One region of the Gottfriedia sp. OAE603 genome, then DNA from elsewhere that is predicted to be linked to it. Evidence: a T-box and tRNA genes for the amino acid it is inferred to sense, from the RefSeq annotation. Region 1 holds a T-box; the other regions hold tRNA genes.
The links. A T-box is a leader RNA that pairs with one kind of tRNA and senses whether it is charged. The one in region 1 lies ahead of tyrS (tyrosine--tRNA ligase), so its partner is inferred to be a tRNA-Tyr.

Region 1 (4,065 bases):
AAATCAACAATTAATATTAACAGAACCTAAAAAATAAAAAATCGAGGTTATCCCTATAATAATAGGGACGACCTCGATCGCGTTACCACCCTAGTTATAAAGAAAATTCACTTTAAATCAAATTAAAAGTTTTTTCTTTATCACTCGATATCTGTAACGTAGACTTACGTTCTTCCCTTCATTAGAATCTCTAACTACGAAAAGAAAACTCCCGAAATGTAATTCGCTGATTGTTTAGACGAGTTCACACCAACCACTCGCTCTCTGTATCTAGTGACAATCATACTACTGCTTTTTCGTTCACTGTTTATTCATTATGATAATGTAATTAAGTGGTATTTCTTTTTACCACGACGGATTATTATAAATTGCTCTTCAATTGCATCAAGCTTAGATAAAACTTTTGCAACATCTTGTATACGATCGCCATTTACGTACACTGCACCGTTTTGAACATCTTCGCGTGCTTGTCGTTTAGATGGTGAAATTTTAGCAGCTACTAATAAATCAACTAATCCCATTTCTGCTTCATTAAATGCAAATGATGGAACATCTTTAAAACCTTGTTTGATTTCTTCAGCTGTTAATTCTTTTACAGACCCACTAAATAATGCTTCCGTAATTTTAATTGCTTGATCAAGTGCTTTTTCACCATGAACTAATTTCGTCACTTCAGCAGCTAATGCTTTTTGAGCTACACGTTGCTCCGGTGCTTCATTAAATTGTTTTTCTAACTCTAAAATTTCTTCTTGCGATAAGAAAGTAAAGTATTTTAGGTATTTAACAACATCTCGATCGTCAGTGTTAATCCAGAATTGGTAAAATTCATATGGAGTCGTTTTTTCTGGATCTAACCACACAGCTCCACCTTCTGTTTTACCGAATTTTGAACCATCAGCTTTCGTTACTAAAGGTACAGTTAAACCAAATGCTTTTGAATCTTCTTCAGTTTTTCGAATTAATTCCATACCTGCAGTAATATTACCCCATTGATCACTTCCACCAATTTGAAGTTTACAATTATGGTCTTGGTATAATTTTAGGAAGTCATATGATTGTAAAATCATGTAGCTAAATTCAGTAAATGAAATACCTGCATCTAAACGTGATGCTACTGAATCTTTAGCAAGCATGTAATTTAATCCAAAGTTTTTCCCTATATCTCGTAAGAATGTAATAACGTCTAGATCGCCAGTCCAATCAAAGTTATTTACAACTTTAGCAGCATTTTCACCTTCAAAGCTTAAGAAAGGTAAAAGTTGTGTACGAATTCGTTCACTGTACATTTGAACTGTTTCTGTTGTATTTAATGTACGTTCTGCTTTTTTACCACTTGGATCACCAATCATACCAGTTGCTCCACCAACAACACCTATCGGTTTATGACCAGCAACTTGGAATCTTTTAAGCATTAAAACAGGTAATAAATGACCGATGTGTAAGCTATCGCCTGTCGGGTCAAAACCACAATATAAAGAAACCGATTCTTCATTAAGTAATTTTTGTAATCCTTCTTCGTCAGTCATTTGATTAATTAATCCACGAAATTCTAAATCTTGTAAAATCGTTGTCACCTTTAATCAATCCTCTCTATCCTTAAATCGTCATTTTTCAAACCAAAATAAAAAGTCCCTACTGTTAAACAGTAGGGACGAATAATTTAAATCGCGGTACCACCCTAGTTGTAGCCAAATAAATCAGACTACCTCTCATACAATTAACGGCTGTTAACCGTTCTAATCCTAGTTTGTTATGTATAACAAATGTCGAAAAAGAATGCTCCAGGGTGTAATTCATGTCAATGTTTGTGCTAATTCTCACCAACCATTAGCTCTCTGAGACAATTCCATTCACACTACTAAACCTTTCAACGCTCACTATTAAAATGTTATGAAACATTTATAACACATATAATTCTAGTAAGTCAAATAGAGAATTAAAATTAAATTAATTTTATTTAAAAAATTACTCATACATTGAATAAAATACCTACTGTTGATGTAATATGATTTAATATCGTTACAATAATACATATTTTAGAAATGGAGTGTTTAAAATTGAGAAATAAAGGTGTATGGATTGCTCTCATTATTGTAGTAGTTCTTATCTTTATGGGGGTTGGAAGTTATAATGGATTTGTCACTCAAGAAGAAAACGTGACAAATAAAATGTCACAAGTTGATAACCAGTTAAAACGTCGATCAGATTTAATACCAAATTTAGTTAATACAGTAAAAGGATATGCACAACAAGAGAAAGATGTGATTGCATCAGTAACTGAAGCAAGAGCTAAACTAGCTGGGGCTCAATCGACAGCTGATAAAAGCAAAGCGGATCAAGAATTATCTGGTGCATTAAGCCGCCTATTAGTAGTAGTTGAAAACTATCCAGAATTAAAATCAAATGAAAACTTTAGAGCATTAATGGACAGCCTAGAAGGCACAGAGAACCGCTTAGCTATTGCACGTAAAGATTATAATGATGCAGTTACTGTATATAACAAAAAAATCAAAAAATTCCCTGGCGTTTTATTAGCAGGAGCTTTTGGTTTTGATAAAAAAGAATATTTCGAAGTAACTGATACCGATAAAGCTACACCTGAAGTTGATTTTAGTGGCGATGGTAATAAATGAGAAAACTTTTCTCATCTATTGTTCTAATTGGATTTCTACTTTCATTTAGTTCAATTGCAAAAGCTGAAATAAATGTACCTTCACCAGTTGGAGACATATATGTTCAGGATTATGCTAATGTACTAGATCGTCAAGATACAAAAACTCTTATTCAATTAGGAAAAAAATTAGAAGATACAACTTCTGCGCAATTAGCAGTTTTAACAATTCCTAGTTTAGAAGGAAATGATATAAAAGAGTATGCTAATACTGCTTTTCGTAAATATAGACTAGGTAATAAAGAAAAGAATAATGGTGTCCTTTTGCTATACGCAAAGGACGATCGAGAAATACGAATTGAAGTTGGGTATGGATTAGAAGGTGTTGTAACTGATATCCGTTCAGGTCATATTTTAGATCAAAATGCAGTTCCTTATTTGAAAAACGATGAAGAATCACTTGCTTTAACAAATACTTATAAATCGCTTTATAACGTAATATTAAACGGGTCTGAAAAAAACGGCCATTCGAAAACGAGCTCTCTTTGGGAGAATGTAAAGATCATCTTAATTATTGCCCTTGTTATCGTTGTTATTGTTGTTGATATGTTGTTTTTTAATGGTGTACTCACCTATTTCATCTTGAATTTATTACCAGCTTTGTTAAATTCTTCTGGTTCCAGAGGTGGAGGCGGTGGAAGTTCAGGTGGAGGTGGATCAGATCGAAAATTTTAAAAAATAAAATAATGTAAACAAAAACCATTGGATTATTTTCCAATGGTTTTTATCTTTAATGATTAGTCCTCCATCGTTGATAAGTCACCTGTAGGTAGGTTTAATTCCCATGCTTTTAACACCCTACGCATGATTTTACCGCTACGTGTTTTTGGTAGTTTATCTCGGAATTCAATTTGTCTTGGTGCAGCATGTGCAGCTAAGCCAACTTTGACAAAGTTTCGGATTTCTTCTTTCAACTCATCAGTTGCCACGTAACCATCACGAAGCGCAACAAAGGCTTTTATAATTTCTCCACGAACTGGATCTGGGATACCAATAACGCCAGCTTCAGCAATAGCTGGATGTTCAACAAGTTTACTTTCAACTTCAAATGGTCCTACACGCTCACCTGACGTCATGATCACATCATCAACACGACCTTGGAACCAGAAATATCCATCCTCATCCATGTAAGCCGAATCACCTGATACATACCATTCATCATTTAAAAAATAAGATTGAAATTTTGCCTCATTATTCCAAATCGTATGCATCATTGATGGCCAACCTTTTTTAATCGCTAGATTCCCCATCGTATATGGTGCAACCTCTTTACCGTTATTATCCACGATTGCTGCCACAACTCCTGGTAATGGTTTTCCCATTGAGCCTGGTCGAATAGGCATACATGGGTAATTACAAATTAACTGGGCACCTGTTTCTGTCATCCACCATGT
Region 2 (4,065 bases), 630 kb from region 1:
CAGCTAAGAATCCCCATGTTAGTGCTTGATCCATTAAAAATTGCAATGTATGTAAGCCAAATAAGCTACTTAATACTTTTACAACGATTATGATTGTAACACCTTTTAATAATTGAACAGCCTTTGTTCCTTGTATAATGATAATTAGCCGATAAATAACAAACCAAACTAATAAAATATCTAATCCATTTTGTAAGTATTGTAAGAAATTTATATGTAAAGAAGGCACCTTTTACCCTCCTAATTATTAATATTAAAACCCGTATCTTCAGTATTATACCATATTTTCGTTATACACAAAATTTGAGAATTATTAACTATCTTAACAATTATTTGAATATATGATATTTCTATGAAATATAAATGAAAAAAGCTAGCACATCATCATGCTAGCTTTTACAGTTATAACATATAATTCATTGTTTTATAATAATTTTTCTCCAAGTAATGATCCAATTAAAGCCACAGCCACGATTGCTGTTTTATTTTTTTCATCTAAGATTGGATTAACTTCTACAAATTCAATTGATGTAATGATATCTGCTTCAGATAACATTTCCATTGCTAAATGACCTTCTCTGTAAGTGATACCACCAGAAACAGGCGTACCAACACCAGGTACATGGATCGGATCTAAACCATCAAGGTCTAATGATAAATGTACACCGTCACAGTCTTTTAAGTGATCAATTGTTTCTTCCATCACTTTTGTCATACCTAATTTATCAACTTCATGCATTGTATAAACTTTAATGCCTAATTCTTTAATAATTGCTCTTTCACCTTCATCAAGATCACGAGCTCCTATAATGATTACATTCTCTGGTTTTACTTTAGGGAAGTAACCACCAATCTTCGTTAATAAATCATGTCCATGACCTAATGACACAGCTAGTGACATACCATGGATATTTCCAGACGGTGAAGTTTCTGCTGTATTTAAATCTCCATGAGCATCAAACCAAATTAAACCTAGATTATTATAGTGCTTTGAAACACCTGCTAATGTACCAATCGCAATACTGTGGTCTCCACCTAGTACTAGAGGCATTCTGTTACTTTTAATGACTTCATCAACTTCAACTGCAAGCTTCTCACAAGTATCTTTTACTGATTTTAAGTTTTTTAGATTATGTTCAAAGTGATCTTCTTTTACTAACGTACGGTCTACTAAAATATCCCCTAAATCTTCAACATTATATGAAAGATTTTCAATGCGTTCATGAAGCTGTGCATATCTAATTGCACTTGGTCCCATATCCACTCCACGTCTTGTTTGCCCTAAATCTAAAGGTACCCCAATAATCGAAATTTCTTTTTTCATGTTATTTCCCCCTATGTCAATTACGTAAGAAAACGCTTACTTTATTTTTTAAATAAAGAACCCTAAATTAGATTCTTAAAGTTATTAATTATATTAATAGTTTAAATCTTTTGAAACGAATGGGTCAACTCAACATTTTTTTGTATACATATGCATTTATCATCTCTATATTTTATGTTTTTAGACAACAAAAAACCTTAGTCAAAAGACTAAGGTTACACTTTATGTATATTGGTGGAGCCTAGCGGGATCGAACCGCTGACCTCCTGCGTGCAAGGCAGGCGCTCTCCCAGCTGAGCTAAGGCCCCGATATATATTTATACAGAAATGGAGCGGAAGACGGGGCTCGAACCCGCGACCCCAACCTTGGCAAGGTTGTATTCTACCACTGAACTACTTCCGCATATAAAAAAAAGTGAGCCATGAAGGATTCGAACCTTCGACCCTCTGATTAAAAGTCAGATGCTCTACCTACTGAGCTAATGGCTCGTAATAAATATTACGATCAATTTGAATGAAATTGTGTAAATAAAAAATGGCTGGGCTACCTGGATTCGAACCAGGGCATGACGGAATCAAAATCCGTTGCCTTACCGCTTGGCTATAGCCCAACAATAAATGGTGGAGGGGGACGGATTCGAACCGCCGAACCCACAGGGAGCGGATTTACAGTCCGCCGCGTTTAGCCACTTCGCTACCCCTCCGGTATTATTAAATTAAATGGTGGAGGATGACGGGCTCGAACCGCCGACCCCCTGCTTGTAAGGCAGGTGCTCTCCCAGCTGAGCTAATCCTCCGTAATATAAATGGTGACCCGTACGGGATTCGAACCCGTGTTTTACCGCCGTGAAAGGGCGGTGTCTTAACCGCTTGACCAACGGGCCATATGTATAAGTCTTTTCCAAGCTTCCAACCGGGCTCGAACCGGTGACCTCTTCCTTACCATGGAAGTACTCTGCCTGCTGAGCTATGGAAGCATAAAAAATGGCTCCGCAGGTAGGGTTCGAACCTACGACCACTCGGTTAACAGCCGAGTGCTCTACCACTGAGCTACTGCGGAATAATCAGAACCAAGCGACGTTCTACTCTCACAGGGGGAAACCCCCAACTACCATCGACGCTGAAGAGCTTAACTGCCGTGTTCGGTATGGGAACGGGTGTGACCTCTTCGCTATCATCACTTGATTCATTTGCTTATGACATTGATTATTATAACAAAATATCAATCAAAGTCAACATTTTTTGAAGATTTTTTTGGAAGTTCTTCCATTTTATACCTTCAAAACTAGATAATGTCATTATCAAACTTGTTAGTTAAGTCCTCGACCGATTAGTATCAGTCAGCTCCACGTGTCACCACGCTTCCACCTCTGACCTATCAACCTGATCATCTCTCAGGGGTCTTACTAGCTTAACGCTATGGGAAATCTCATCTTGAGGGGGGCTTCATGCTTAGATGCTTTCAGCACTTATCCCTTCCACACATAGCTACCCAGCCATGCTCTTGGCAGAACAACTGGTACACCAGCGGTGTGTCCATCCCGGTCCTCTCGTACTAAGGACAGCTCCTCTCAAATTTCCTGCGCCCACGACGGATAGGGACCGAACTGTCTCACGACGTTCTGAACCCAGCTCGCGTACCGCTTTAATGGGCGAACAGCCCAACCCTTGGGACCGACTACAGCCCCAGGATGCGATGAGCCGACATCGAGGTGCCAAACCTCCCCGTCGATGTGGACTCTTGGGGGAGATAAGCCTGTTATCCCCGGGGTAGCTTTTATCCGTTGAGCGATGGCCCTTCCATGCGGAACCACCGGATCACTAAGCCCGACTTTCGTCCCTGCTCGACTTGTAGGTCTCGCAGTCAAGCTCCCTTATGCCTTTACACTCTTCGAATGATTTCCAACCATTCTGAGGGAACCTTTGGGCGCCTCCGTTACTCTTTAGGAGGCGACCGCCCCAGTCAAACTGCCCACCTGACACTGTCTCCGAGCCGGATAACGGCTCTAGGTTAGAATTTCAATACAGCCAGGGTAGTATCCCACCGACGCCTCCACCGAAGCTGGCGCTCCGGCTTCTCAGGCTCCTACCTATCCTGTACAAGCTGTACCAAAATTCAATATCAAGCTGCAGTAAAGCTCCACGGGGTCTTTCCGTCCTGTCGCGGGTAACCTGCATCTTCACAGGTACTATAATTTCACCGAGTCTATGGTTGAGACAGTGCCCAAATCGTTACGCCTTTCGTGCGGGTCGGAACTTACCCGACAAGGAATTTCGCTACCTTAGGACCGTTATAGTTACGGCCGCCGTTTACTGGGGCTTCAATTCAGAGCTTCTCCCGTAAGGGATAACCCCTCCTCTTAACCTTCCAGCACCGGGCAGGCGTCAGCCCCTATACTTCGCCTTACGGCTTCGCAGAGACCTGTGTTTTTGCTAAACAGTCGCTTGGGCCTTTTCACTGCGGCTCTCCCGGGCTTGCACCCAAAAGAGCACCCCTTCTCCCGAAGTTACGGGGTCATTTTGCCGAGTTCCTTAACCATAGTTCTCTCGCTCACCTTAGGATTCTCTCCTCGCCTACCTGTGTCGGTTTGCGGTACAGGCACCTATTTCCTCGCTAGAAGCTTTTCTTGGCAGCGTAGAATCAGGAACTTCGGTACTATATTTCCCTCGCCATCACAACTCAGCCTTAACGATGTGCGGATTTGCCTACACATCAGCCTAATTGCTTGGACGCGCATATC
Region 3 (4,065 bases), 2.7 Mb from region 1:
TGCTAAAAATTCACTTTCTTGAATGAGATGGCTTCTTGATCCATCTCCAAAGTATAATTGTAAACGCTCTTTAACATAGCGTTCAAAAAGGTCTCGATTTAACAAGAAAATCCCCCCTTCTCAACATTCGCTTATATTCTATACGATGTTGAGAAGAAGGAGATTATACCTCTCTTCTATTATTACTTTGAAAGAATACGATTAATTTCTTCTATTACTATTTCATCTGTTTCAGTTTTGAGACATTCATTTATAAAAATTGCTCCATTTTCACGATCTATTTCTGAAATAGCCCAAATTGCTGTTCCTCGGATAACTGGCCTTACATCATGAATAGCAAGATTCTTTAAGTCATCTAATGCTGTATCATCCTTAAAATGAGCTAATGCGATAATAGCGTTTCGTTGAATTGGATTCTTCCCTCTCCATGAACCTGACATTTGACCAAACTGTCTTTTAAATTCCCTATTACTTACTTTCAATACTGAACGTAATAAAGGTTTAACCGTTTCAGGATCTGGTTCCATCTCTTCGTGGTGAGTAAAATTAACACCTTTATTCTTTGGACAAATTGTTTGACATGTATCACAGCCATAAATACGATTACCTATTTCTTTTCGGAACTCTAGTGGAATCATTTCTTTTGATTGCGTTAAAAAAGCAATACAGTTTTTAGCATTTAACTGTCCTGGAGCGACAATTGCGCTTGTTGGACATACATCCATACATTTTGTACATTCTCCACATTGATCTTCAATTGGTGTATCCGGCTCAAATGGTAACGAGGTTATCATCTCGCCCAAATAAACATAAGACCCATACTCTGGTGTGATAATCGAACAATTCTTAGCACTCCAGCCAATCCCTGCTCGCTCAGCTACTGCTCGGTCCACTAACTCACCTGTATCTACCATAGATTGAACTTTTGCATTTGGATAATGTAATAAAATAAATGACTCAAGCTGTAACAATTTCTTTTTAACAACAGTGTGATAATCTTCTCCCCATGAAGCACGACAAAATATCCCCCTAGTAGAACCCTTTTTACTTTTCGGGGCATCTTTCATTTTAGAGGGATAAGCTAATGCTATCGCTATTATTGAATGTGCTTCATTCATTATTTTTCTGGCATCTGTTCTACGTTCAATATCTTTTGCTTCAAAACCTGATTGATAGTTTAATTCTTGTTGTTCATATAATCTACTTTTCAAAGTAACAAAAGGATCTGCTGTAGTAAATCCAATTTTATCAATGCCTATTTCCTTACTATATAATATCAATTCTTTTTGAAATTCTTTTATGTTCATCCCTATCACCTTACAGTTCTTTAGTACGAGTATATATTAACTATTCTAGTCAGAAAGTTCATAGTTTAAAAAGTACAGATAAAATGATCATACACTAGAATACATATTTTAGATATTTATTTATCTAACCATAAAAAAACGCAATGTATCGTTCTCCTATGGAATCAATACACTGCGTTGTTATCAAGTTATAATAAATCTTTGAATGCTCATACAACTAACTATATATCTATAAGTTATAGGTAAATAGTAGTGATTGCTGAACTATGTATATAAATTTAACATACATATGTCAGTAACTCAAGAAAAAAATCATATTTTGTCGAATTTTAGTCTTAGTAAATATTGGTAAAAATAAGTAATCAATACGATTATTTGGAAGTGTAACGATTATGATTTTCCGCCAGAATAAATACTTATTAAGTAGAGCAATCCCCTTTATCCCATTAACAAATCTTCTTCTTTTCAACTTACTCCTAAATAAAACAAAAAAAGGATCTTGCATACAGCAAAATCCTTCTTTCTATTTTATATGATAGCGGTGACAGGACTTGAACCTGCACGTCCGTGAAGACAATAGATTTTGAGTCTACCGTGTCTGCCATTCCACCACACCGCCAAAACGATATACAACAATTATAGTATATGACCTATTAATTGTCCAATTATATCTGAATATAAAAACCTCTTACATTTGTAAGAGGTTTTTTTGATACCGAGGGCCGGACTCGAACCGGCACGGGGTCAACCCCCGCAGGATTTTAAGTCCTGTGTGTCTGCCATTCCACCACCCCGGCATGGGAAAATTAAAAAGGCGGTAACCGGATTTGAACCGATGATAAAGGTTTTGCAGACCTCTGCCTTACCACTTGGCTATACCGCCGTAATATGGAGCGGAAGACGGGGCTCGAACCCGCGACCCCAACCTTGGCAAGGTTGTATTCTACCGCTGAACTACTTCCGCATGTGGCTGGGCTACCTGGATTCGAACCAGGGCATGACGGAATCAAAATCCGTTGCCTTACCGCTTGGCTATAGCCCATCAATTTATATATTATATAAAGTAATATATACTTATATCACTTAATTGCTACAATAATTTATATGGGGCGACTGATGGGAATCGAACCCACGAGTGTCGGAACCACAATCCGATGCGTTAACCACTTCGCCACAACCGCCATTATTATTAAATTGGCAGGGGCAGTAGGAATCGAACCCACACCAAAGGTTTTGGAGACCTCTATTCTACCGTTAAACTATGCCCCTATAATAAATGGTGGAGGGGGACGGATTCGAACCGCCGAACCCACAGGGAGCGGATTTACAGTCCGCCGCGTTTAGCCACTTCGCTACCCCTCCGGTTAAAGAGTGCCGACTAGAGGACTTGAACCCCCAACCTACTGATTACAAGTCAGTTGCTCTACCAATTGAGCTAAGTCGGCATTTTTTATTTTTTATCTTTTAAAATAAGATGGTGGCTCGGGACGGAATCGAACCGCCGACACGAGGATTTTCAGTCCTCTGCTCTACCGACTGAGCTACCGAGCCAACTTAAATGGCGGTCCCGACCGGGATCGAACCGGCGATCTCCTGCGTGACAGGCAGGCATGTTAACCGCTACACCACGGGACCATTTGGTTGCGGGGACAGGATTTGAACCTGCGACCTTCGGGTTATGAGCCCGACGAGCTACCAGACTGCTCCACCCCGCGATAATGTGGATACTAATTAGTTTAGTTCCATGAATATTCATTTAATAATATGGTGGAGGATGACGGGCTCGAACCGCCGACCCCCTGCTTGTAAGGCAGGTGCTCTCCCAGCTGAGCTAATCCTCCATAATATAAAAGTGGTGACCCGTACGGGATTCGAACCCGTGTTACCGCCGTGAAAGGGCGGTGTCTTAACCGCTTGACCAACGGGCCAATTTATTGGAAGTCCTAATTTAAATGTGGCGGAGAGCAAGGGATTTGAACCCTTGAGACAGGGTTACCCGCCTACACGATTTCCAATCGTGCTCCTTCGGCCACTCGGACAGCTCTCCAAAATGGCTCCGCAGGTAGGATTCGAACCTACGACCACTCGGTTAACAGCCGAGTGCTCTACCACTGAGCTACTGCGGAATAATCAGAACCAAGCGACGTTCTACTCTCACAGGGGGAAACCCCCAACTACCATCGACGCTGAAGAGCTTAACTGCCGTGTTCGGTATGGGAACGGGTGTGACCTCTTCGCTATCATCACTTGATTCAATTTCCTTGGGACATTAATCATTATATCAAAATATCTACTAAAGTCAATGACTTTTTGCTAATATTTTTTAACGATTGAATGATTTTTTGTACCCTCAAAACTAGATAATGTCATTATCAAACTTGTTAGTTAAGTCCTCGACCGATTAGTATCAGTCAGCTCCACGTGTCACCACGCTTCCACCTCTGACCTATCAACCTGATCATCTCTCAGGGGTCTTACTAGCTTAACGCTATGGGAAATCTCATCTTGAGGGGGGCTTCATGCTTAGATGCTTTCAGCACTTATCCCTTCCACACATAGCTACCCAGCCATGCTCTTGGCAGAACAACTGGTACACCAGCGGTGTGTCCATCCCGGTCCTCTCGTACTAAGGACAGCTCCTCTCAAATTTCCTGCGCCCACGACGGATAGGGACCGAACTGTCTCACGACGTTCTGAACCCAGCTCGCGTACCGCTTTAATGGGCGAACAGCCCAACCCTTGGGACCGACTACAGCCC

Region 2: it encodes a tRNA-Tyr, which carries the amino acid that the T-box ahead of tyrS (tyrosine--tRNA ligase) is inferred to sense. The anticodon was not compared.
Region 3: it encodes a tRNA-Tyr, which carries the amino acid that the T-box ahead of tyrS (tyrosine--tRNA ligase) is inferred to sense. The anticodon was not compared.

What each region holds. Positions count from the first base shown of each region.
Region 1 covers NZ_JBEUNN010000001.1:3,312,622-3,316,686, forward strand. The annotation lists T-box leader at 61-313, opposite strand; gene tyrS (tyrosine--tRNA ligase) at 315-1,565, opposite strand; T-box leader at 1,645-1,880, opposite strand; gene ABID96_RS16905 (LemA family protein) at 2,058-2,633, shown strand; gene ABID96_RS16910 (TPM domain-containing protein) at 2,630-3,346, shown strand; gene acsA (acetate--CoA ligase) at 3,409-4,065, opposite strand, start outside.
Region 2 covers NZ_JBEUNN010000001.1:3,946,875-3,950,939, forward strand. The annotation lists gene cdaA (diadenylate cyclase CdaA) at 1-229, opposite strand, end outside; gene rocF (arginase) at 425-1,324, opposite strand; tRNA gene ABID96_RS19830 (tRNA-Ala) at 1,557-1,632, opposite strand; tRNA gene ABID96_RS19835 (tRNA-Gly) at 1,653-1,727, opposite strand; tRNA gene ABID96_RS19840 (tRNA-Lys) at 1,741-1,813, opposite strand; tRNA gene ABID96_RS19845 (tRNA-Gln) at 1,861-1,935, opposite strand; tRNA gene ABID96_RS19850 (tRNA-Tyr) at 1,944-2,028, opposite strand; tRNA gene ABID96_RS19855 (tRNA-Val) at 2,046-2,121, opposite strand; tRNA gene ABID96_RS19860 (tRNA-Glu) at 2,132-2,208, opposite strand; tRNA gene ABID96_RS19865 (tRNA-Thr) at 2,229-2,301, opposite strand; tRNA gene ABID96_RS19870 (tRNA-Asn) at 2,310-2,384, opposite strand; rRNA gene rrf (5S ribosomal RNA) at 2,394-2,509, opposite strand; rRNA gene ABID96_RS19880 (23S ribosomal RNA) at 2,635-4,065, opposite strand, start outside.
Region 3 covers NZ_JBEUNN010000001.1:643,774-647,838, reverse strand. The annotation lists gene ABID96_RS03245 (amidase domain-containing protein) at 1-105, opposite strand, end outside; gene queG (tRNA epoxyqueuosine(34) reductase QueG) at 183-1,307, opposite strand; tRNA gene ABID96_RS03235 (tRNA-Leu) at 1,844-1,926, opposite strand; tRNA gene ABID96_RS03230 (tRNA-Leu) at 2,021-2,104, opposite strand; tRNA gene ABID96_RS03225 (tRNA-Cys) at 2,120-2,190, opposite strand; tRNA gene ABID96_RS03220 (tRNA-Gly) at 2,197-2,271, opposite strand; tRNA gene ABID96_RS03215 (tRNA-Gln) at 2,275-2,349, opposite strand; tRNA gene ABID96_RS03210 (tRNA-His) at 2,413-2,488, opposite strand; tRNA gene ABID96_RS03205 (tRNA-Trp) at 2,503-2,576, opposite strand; tRNA gene ABID96_RS03200 (tRNA-Tyr) at 2,585-2,669, opposite strand; tRNA gene ABID96_RS03195 (tRNA-Thr) at 2,680-2,752, opposite strand; tRNA gene ABID96_RS03190 (tRNA-Phe) at 2,783-2,858, opposite strand; tRNA gene ABID96_RS03185 (tRNA-Asp) at 2,867-2,942, opposite strand; tRNA gene ABID96_RS03180 (tRNA-Met) at 2,946-3,022, opposite strand; tRNA gene ABID96_RS03175 (tRNA-Val) at 3,073-3,148, opposite strand; tRNA gene ABID96_RS03170 (tRNA-Glu) at 3,161-3,235, opposite strand; tRNA gene ABID96_RS03165 (tRNA-Ser) at 3,263-3,354, opposite strand; tRNA gene ABID96_RS03160 (tRNA-Asn) at 3,359-3,433, opposite strand; rRNA gene rrf (5S ribosomal RNA) at 3,443-3,558, opposite strand; rRNA gene ABID96_RS03150 (23S ribosomal RNA) at 3,689-4,065, opposite strand, start outside.